3 regions of the Allobosea sp. GW821-FHT03A12 genome follow, and region 3 is predicted to be linked to each of the others. Evidence: predicted binding sites of a transcription regulator. Region 3 holds the regulator's gene; each other region holds the start of a gene.
The links. The regulator LexA, encoded in region 3, represses DNA repair genes until DNA is damaged. The targets are predictions, from matches to a motif close to TGTTCNNNNTGTGTTCNG.
Positions count from the first base shown of each region.

Region 1 (2,198 bases), on a different contig from region 3:
GCGCAGCATCGCGCCCTGCCAGGAGGCGAGCAGGACGTCTGCGAGGTCCTCGGCGCTGAAGGCATCGGTGATCTCGCCGCTCGCCTGGCCCTGCGCGATGCAGACGGCGAAGGGCTGGCGCCAGCGCACGAAGATGTCCGCGAGCTTTTCGCGTAGCGGCTCGCTGGTCGGCGCGGTCTCCAGGCTGAAATTGCCGACCATGCAGCCGCGGGCCCAGTCGGCCTCCTCGAGCTTGCCGGTGATGATGTCGAGATAGCGCCGCAGGCGGGCGGCCGGCGGCAGGCCGTCCTCGGCGAGTGCTTCCTCCACCAGTCCACAGACATAGGCGAAGTAGCGCTCCAGCACCTCGCCGGCGAAGTCCTCCTTCGAGGCGAAGTGATTGGTGAAGGAGCCGGGGCTGGCGCCAGCCGCAGCGACGATCTCGCGGACGCCGGTGGCGGCATAGCCGTTCTGCCAGAACAGGTCGTGGCCGGCGGCGATCAGGTTGGGGCGAAGGGATGGCTTGCTCATGACGGACAATAATACGTACGTACGTATTATTGTCAAGCGAAGCCCGATGAGGCGTTCTCGGTCCTGATCTTGTACCCTGCCTCTCGTTCTGGCGTCAGAACGACCTACATGAGCGAAAGCGGCCCTCGCGCGCGCAAGTCGGCGAAGGATGGAAATGAGGTCGATTCAAAATCTTGTGGTTTTTGAATCGCTTGCCGCGATATCTCGCCGTGAACGAAACCTGATTCTGCGGGAGTCAGCGATTCGGCCTCGCTTCGTTCCGGACTCGTTCTGTTCACGGATCGGGTTGCCTTCGGGCAGCTCATCCCGTTAGGGCTGGCTCGGCATTTCGCCGCGCAGGCTGCAGGAAAGCTCCAGCGTCTTGATCCAACCCCGTTCCCTTCCGCCTTCGCTCCGCGCTCGCGGCGTCACGGCGGTGCTCGGACCGACCAATACCGGCAAGACCCATCTCGCCATCGAGCGGATGGTCGCGCATCCCACCGGCATGATCGGCCTGCCGCTGCGTCTCCTGGCGCGCGAGGTCTACCAACGCGTCGTCGACAAGGTCGGGGCTCATGCCGTCGCGCTCGTCACCGGCGAGGAGAAGATCAAGCCGGAGCGGCCGAGCTTCTGGGTCTGTACGGTCGAGGCGATGCCGCGCGACCTCCCGGTCGATTTCGTCGCGATCGACGAGATTCAGCTCGCTGCCGATCTCGACCGTGGCCATGTCTTCGCCGATCGTTTGCTCAACCATCGCGGCCGCGAGGAGACGATGCTGATCGGCGCCGGCACGATGCGGCCGCTGATCGAGCAGCTCATCCCAGGCGTCAATGTCGTCTCGCGGCCACGCCTGTCGAAGCTCTCCTTCGCCGGCGACCGCAAGATCACCCGCCTGCCGCGGCGCTCGGCGATCGTCGCCTTCTCGGCCGAGGAGGTCTACGCCATCGCCGAACTGATCCGCCGGCAGAAAGGCGGGGCGGCGGTGGTGCTGGGAGCGCTATCGCCGCGCACGCGCAATGCCCAGGTCGAGATCTACCAGTCGGGCGATGTCGACTATCTCGTCGCCACCGATGCGATCGGCATGGGGCTCAACCTCGATGTCGACCACATCGCCTTCGCCGGCGACAGCAAGTTCGACGGTCATCACTATCGCAAGCTCAACCCGGCCGAATTCGGCCAGATCGCCGGCCGCGCCGGGCGGCATCTGCGCGACGGCACCTTCGGCACGACCGGGCGCGCGCCGCCCTTCGATCAGGAGCTGGTCGAGGCGATCGAGGATCACCGCTTCGAATCGGTCCGCCAGGTGCAGTGGCGCAATTCCGATCTCGACCTGCGCTCGATCCCCGGGCTGCTCGACAGCCTCAACGTCCAGCCGCAGGAGCAGGGGCTGACCCGGGCGCTGATCGCCGAAGATATGACGACGCTGGAGATCCTGGCGCGTGACCACGATGTCTCGCGGCTGGCGCAGGGCAAGCCGGCGGTGTCGCGGCTCTGGGAGGTCTGTGGCCTGCCGGATTATCGCAAGATCGCGCCGATGCAGCATGCCGAGCTGGCGACGACCTTGTATCTGCGTCTGATGCGCCATGGCCGGCTCGATCCCGACTGGTATGCCGGCCAGCTCGCCGCGCTTGACCGGGTCGACGGCGAGATCGATACCCTGTCGGCGCGCATCGCCCAGGTGCGGACCTGGACCTATGTTGCCAACCGTC
Region 1 covers NZ_JBYSVZ010000001.1:387,836-390,033, forward strand. The annotation lists gene AC3WLC_RS01835 (TetR/AcrR family transcriptional regulator) at 1-510, opposite strand, end outside; gene AC3WLC_RS01840 (helicase-related protein) at 875-2,198, shown strand, end outside.
Region 1: a site for LexA is predicted at 766-783, ahead of AC3WLC_RS01840 (helicase-related protein). Genes of this name have one in related genera too.

Region 2 (2,198 bases), on a different contig from region 3:
CATCTCGTGGCCGAGCCCGTCGCAGGCCGGGCAGGCGCCGAACGGATTGTTGAACGAGAACAGGCGCGGCTCGATCTCGGGGATGGTGAAGCCGGAGACCGGGCAGGCGAACTTGGAGGAGAAGGTGACGCGCTTAGCCTCGCCGTTCTCCTCCTTCTCGTCGGCATATTCGAAGACGGCGATGCCCTCGGCGAGGTCGAGCGCCTGTTCCAGCGAGTCGGCGAGGCGGGCGCCGAGATCGGGCCGGATGACGATGCGGTCGACCACCACGTCGATGTCGTGCTTGAACTTCTTGTCGAGCGCCGGAGCGTCCGGGATCTCGTAGAACTCGCCATTGACCTTGACGCGCTGGAAGCCGCGCTTCAGCCAGTCGGCCATCTCCTTGCGGAACTCGCCCTTGCGGCCGCGCACCACCGGCGCCAGCAGGTAGCCGCGCGTCTTCTCCGGCAATTCGACCAGGCGATCGACCATCTGCTGCACGGTCTGGCTCTCGATCGGCAGGCCGGTCGCGGGCGAATAGGGGATGCCGGCGCGGGCCCAGAGCAGGCGCATATAGTCGTGGATCTCGGTGACGGTGCCGACCGTCGAGCGCGGGTTCTTCGAGGTTGTCTTCTGCTCGATCGAGATCGCCGGCGAGAGCCCGTCGATCTGGTCAACGTCGGGCTTCTGCATCATCTCGAGGAACTGGCGGGCATAGGCCGAGAGCGACTCGACATAGCGGCGCTGGCCCTCCGCATAGATCGTGTCGAAGGCGAGCGAGGATTTGCCCGAGCCGGAGAGGCCGGTGAACACCACGAGCTTGTCGCGCGGAATCGCCAGGTCGATGTTCTTGAGATTGTGCTCGCGCGCGCCGCGCACCGAGATGACACGGGCGTTCGGATCGGCCGCACGGTTGCGGTCGAACATGTCTTCCAGCGTCGCGGCCTGTTCGGCGAGCGTGGTCTTGCGAGCCATGGTGGTGTCCGAATTGAGCTTAAGCCGTACAGATAGGGCAATCGCCGGGCCATGCCAGTGCGGCCGGGCGAGAGGCGGGCATGAGTAGCACGCAGCCGCCGATGTTGCCGCATTGTTCTTGTGGGGTGTGCTGACAGCGATTGTCAGGAGCGTGGCAGGCCGCGGAAGCGCCGCCGCAGCAGGATTGCCGAGACCAGCATGGCCAGCGCCAGCGCCCCCGACAGGATCAGCGCCGCCGAGGCGCCATAGCGCTCGATCAGCAGCGCATAGGCGAGCGGCGAGGCGGCCGAGAGGAAGAAGCCCGGCGCCAGCAGGCGGCCGACATAGGCGCCATAGCTCTTCGGATCGAACAGCATCAGCGGCAGCGTGCCGCGCGTGATCGTCAGCACGCCGTTGCCGGCGCCGTAGCAGAAGGCGAAGACGAGCGCCGCGATGGCGCTGGCGCCGCCGGCGAGCCCGACGACGAAGCAGAGCGGCAGCACCAGGCAGGCGATCAGGTTGAGGTCGAACGGGCTGGTCTTCGCCCCGAACAGCACCTCGCCGAGCCGCGCCAGCGATTGGCCGATGCCGCGCGTCGAGCCGATCCAGACCGCGACCGCGGCCGGCAGGCCGAGCCCGGCGAGGATGCCGATCATATGCGCCGACATGCCGGCATTGAGGACGCCGGCGAAGGTGACGATCAGCGCGTAGAGCAGGCCGGCGAAGCGGGTATCGGCCGGGCTGAGCGTGACGACGGGCTTCGCTGCAGCCGCATCGGACAGAGGCCGCGCCGAGACGGTCGGCAGCGTCAGATGCAGCGGCAAGGTGAGCAGCGCAAAGCCGGCATAGGCGATCAGCGCCCCGCGCCAGCCGAATTGCTCGGCGAGCACATGGCCGAGCGGCCAGAACACGGTCGAGGCCAGGCCGCCGAGCAGGGTGATCTGGGCGATCGGCCGGCGCGCGGCGCTGCCGCCGATCCGGGCCAGCGCGGCGAAGGCGGCGTCGTAGAGGCTAAGCCGCATGGCGAGGCCGAGGCAGATCCAGGCGGCGTAATAGGCGGCGATCGTATGAGCGAAGGCGAGGCCGAGGCAGCCGGCGGCCGTGAGCAGCGAGCCCACGCACATCACCGTGCGGCCGCCATGGCGGTCGATCAGGTGGCCGACCGCACCGGAGGTCAGGCCCATCACCAAGAGGCCAGCCGAGAGCCCGCCATGGATGATCGCCTGCGACCAGCCGAGCTCGTTGCCGATCAGCTCACCGAAGGC
Region 2 covers NZ_JBYSVZ010000005.1:718,489-720,686, forward strand. The annotation lists gene uvrA (excinuclease ABC subunit UvrA) at 1-906, opposite strand, end outside; gene AC3WLC_RS22095 (MFS transporter) at 1,098-2,198, opposite strand, start outside.
Region 2: a site for LexA is predicted at 1,057-1,074, ahead of uvrA (excinuclease ABC subunit UvrA). Genes of this name have one in related genera too.

Region 3 (2,198 bases):
CCGGGAAAGCCGATGATGATGGGCCGGCTCGGCGCGATGGTCGCGCTCGGCCTGCCCGGCAACCCGGTCTCCTCGATCGTCTGCGGCCATCTCTTCGCAATGCCACTGGTCGAGGCTCTGCTCGGCATCGCCGACCCCGAGCGCGATCGCAGCGAGCCCGCCATCCTCGCCACCGACCTGCCGGCCAATGACGAGCGCCAGGACTATCTGCGCGCCACGATCGAGACGGCAGGCGGCGAGCGTCGCGTCAGGCCCTTCGCCAAGCAGGATTCCTCGATGCTGGCGAACCTGTCGCGGGCCGAAGCGCTGGTGATCCGCCCGGCTTTCGCCAAGCCGGCCAAGTCAGGCGATCCCTGCCGCGTCATCCGGCTGCGCTGATCCATTCACCTTGCGGGAGGAAGCGCCTTGCGGAACACAAGGCGAACAGCTATGGTGTTCGTGCTTTGTTTCGATTCCAGCCCGAGAGGCGAGCGGCGCGACCATGCTGACACGCAAACAGTTCGAACTGCTTCGCTTCATCCATGAGCGCCTGCGCGAATCCGGCGTGCCGCCCTCCTTCGACGAGATGAAGGATGCGCTCGACCTGCGCTCCAAATCCGGCATCCACCGGCTGATCATGGCGCTCGAAGAGCGCGGCTTCATTCGCCGGCTCCCGAACCGGGCCCGTGCCCTCGAAGTCATCAAGATGCCGGACGGCATCGGCGGGCCGCAGGCACAGCGCGGCCGCTTCAGCCCCTCCATCGTCCAGGGCGGCCTTGGCCAGACTCCGCCGCCCCCAGCACCGACTGTCAATCTGACGAAGCCGCGCCCGCCGGCTGCCGAGGAGAGCGGGCGCTCGACCGTCTCGATCCCGGTCATGGGCCGCATCGCAGCCGGCACCCCGATCTCGGCGATCCAGGAACGCAGCCACAGCGTCTCGATGCCGGCCGACATGCTTGGCGGCGGCGAGCATTACGCGCTTGAGGTCCGCGGCGATTCGATGATCGAGGCCGGCATCCTCGACGGCGACACCGTCGTGATCCGCAAGCAGGACACCGCCAATACCGGCGACATCATCGTCGCCCTGATCGACGACGAGGAAGCGACGCTGAAGCGGCTGCGCAAGCGCGGCTCCTCGATCGCGCTCGAAGCTGCCAACCCGGCTTATGAGACACGCGTGCTCGGTCCCGACCGGGTCAAGATCCAGGGCCGGCTCGTCAACCTGATGCGGCGCTACTGAAGCGCCTCCAGATCCTGTGCCGGCTCTGCAGCTGTGGGGCTCGGCGCGGGAGCAACTGCGGGCTCCGGCGCCGGCCTCGGTTCCGGCCGCACCCTGGTCCAGGGACGAAGACGCGTGACCTCGTCGGCCGTAAACGCGCGCCAGCCGCCGCGGGCTGCGTGGTAGGCGGTCGCGCCGTCACGGACGAGCGCGCTGCGATCGATCAGGCGGGCGGCGCAAGGTGCCGTCCAATAGAGCGAGGTCACCACGAGATCGGCGCGCTGGCAGTCCTCGACCAGGGCAATACGATCGCGCGTATAGGCGACGCTGCGACCATCCGGCAGGCGAATGACGCAGCCGCGCGCATCGCAGGCGGCGCCATTGCGGAGCACCACATCATCAGGCGAGCGTGAATCGCCGTCGGCATGCAGCCATTGCATCAGCACGAAGCGGCTCGGCTTGCCGGCCAGCACCATCTTCCCCTCCGGCCCGCGCACCAGCACACCCGAGCCGTCGCGCTCGATCAGGATGTCGGGCCGCGACGGCGCCGAGGCCAGCGCCAGCCCACCGACCAGTGGCAGCGCCGCGAGGAAACGCAGCGCCGTCGTCCACAGGGTCAGCCAGAGCAGCGACAGCGAGAACAGGATCAGCGCGGTCGGGCCGAAGGCCGGCAGCACCAAGGTCGAACGGTCGATGCCGGCGACCCAATGGGCGAGCTGGAGCACATAGCTCGAGGCCCAGCCCATCAGCGCCCAGGCCGGCCAGTCAAGCCCGAACGGATAGGCGAGCACGCCGAAGACCGCCGCCGGCATCACGATCAGCGAGACGAAGGGCAGCGCCAGCGCATTGCCGAGCAAGCCGAACGGATTGAAGGTCTGGAAATGATAGACGCCATAGGGCGCCGTCGCGGCGGTGGCGACCATGGTGGTGGTGAGGATGCCGACGGCCGAGAGCCAGAGCGGGCGCAGCGGCCAGGGCCAGGACGCCGCCGCCGCATCGG
Region 3 covers NZ_JBYSVZ010000004.1:594,257-596,454, forward strand. The annotation lists gene AC3WLC_RS17105 (molybdopterin molybdotransferase MoeA) at 1-378, shown strand, start outside; gene lexA (transcriptional repressor LexA) at 482-1,219, shown strand; gene AC3WLC_RS17115 (ComEC/Rec2 family competence protein) at 1,213-2,198, opposite strand, start outside.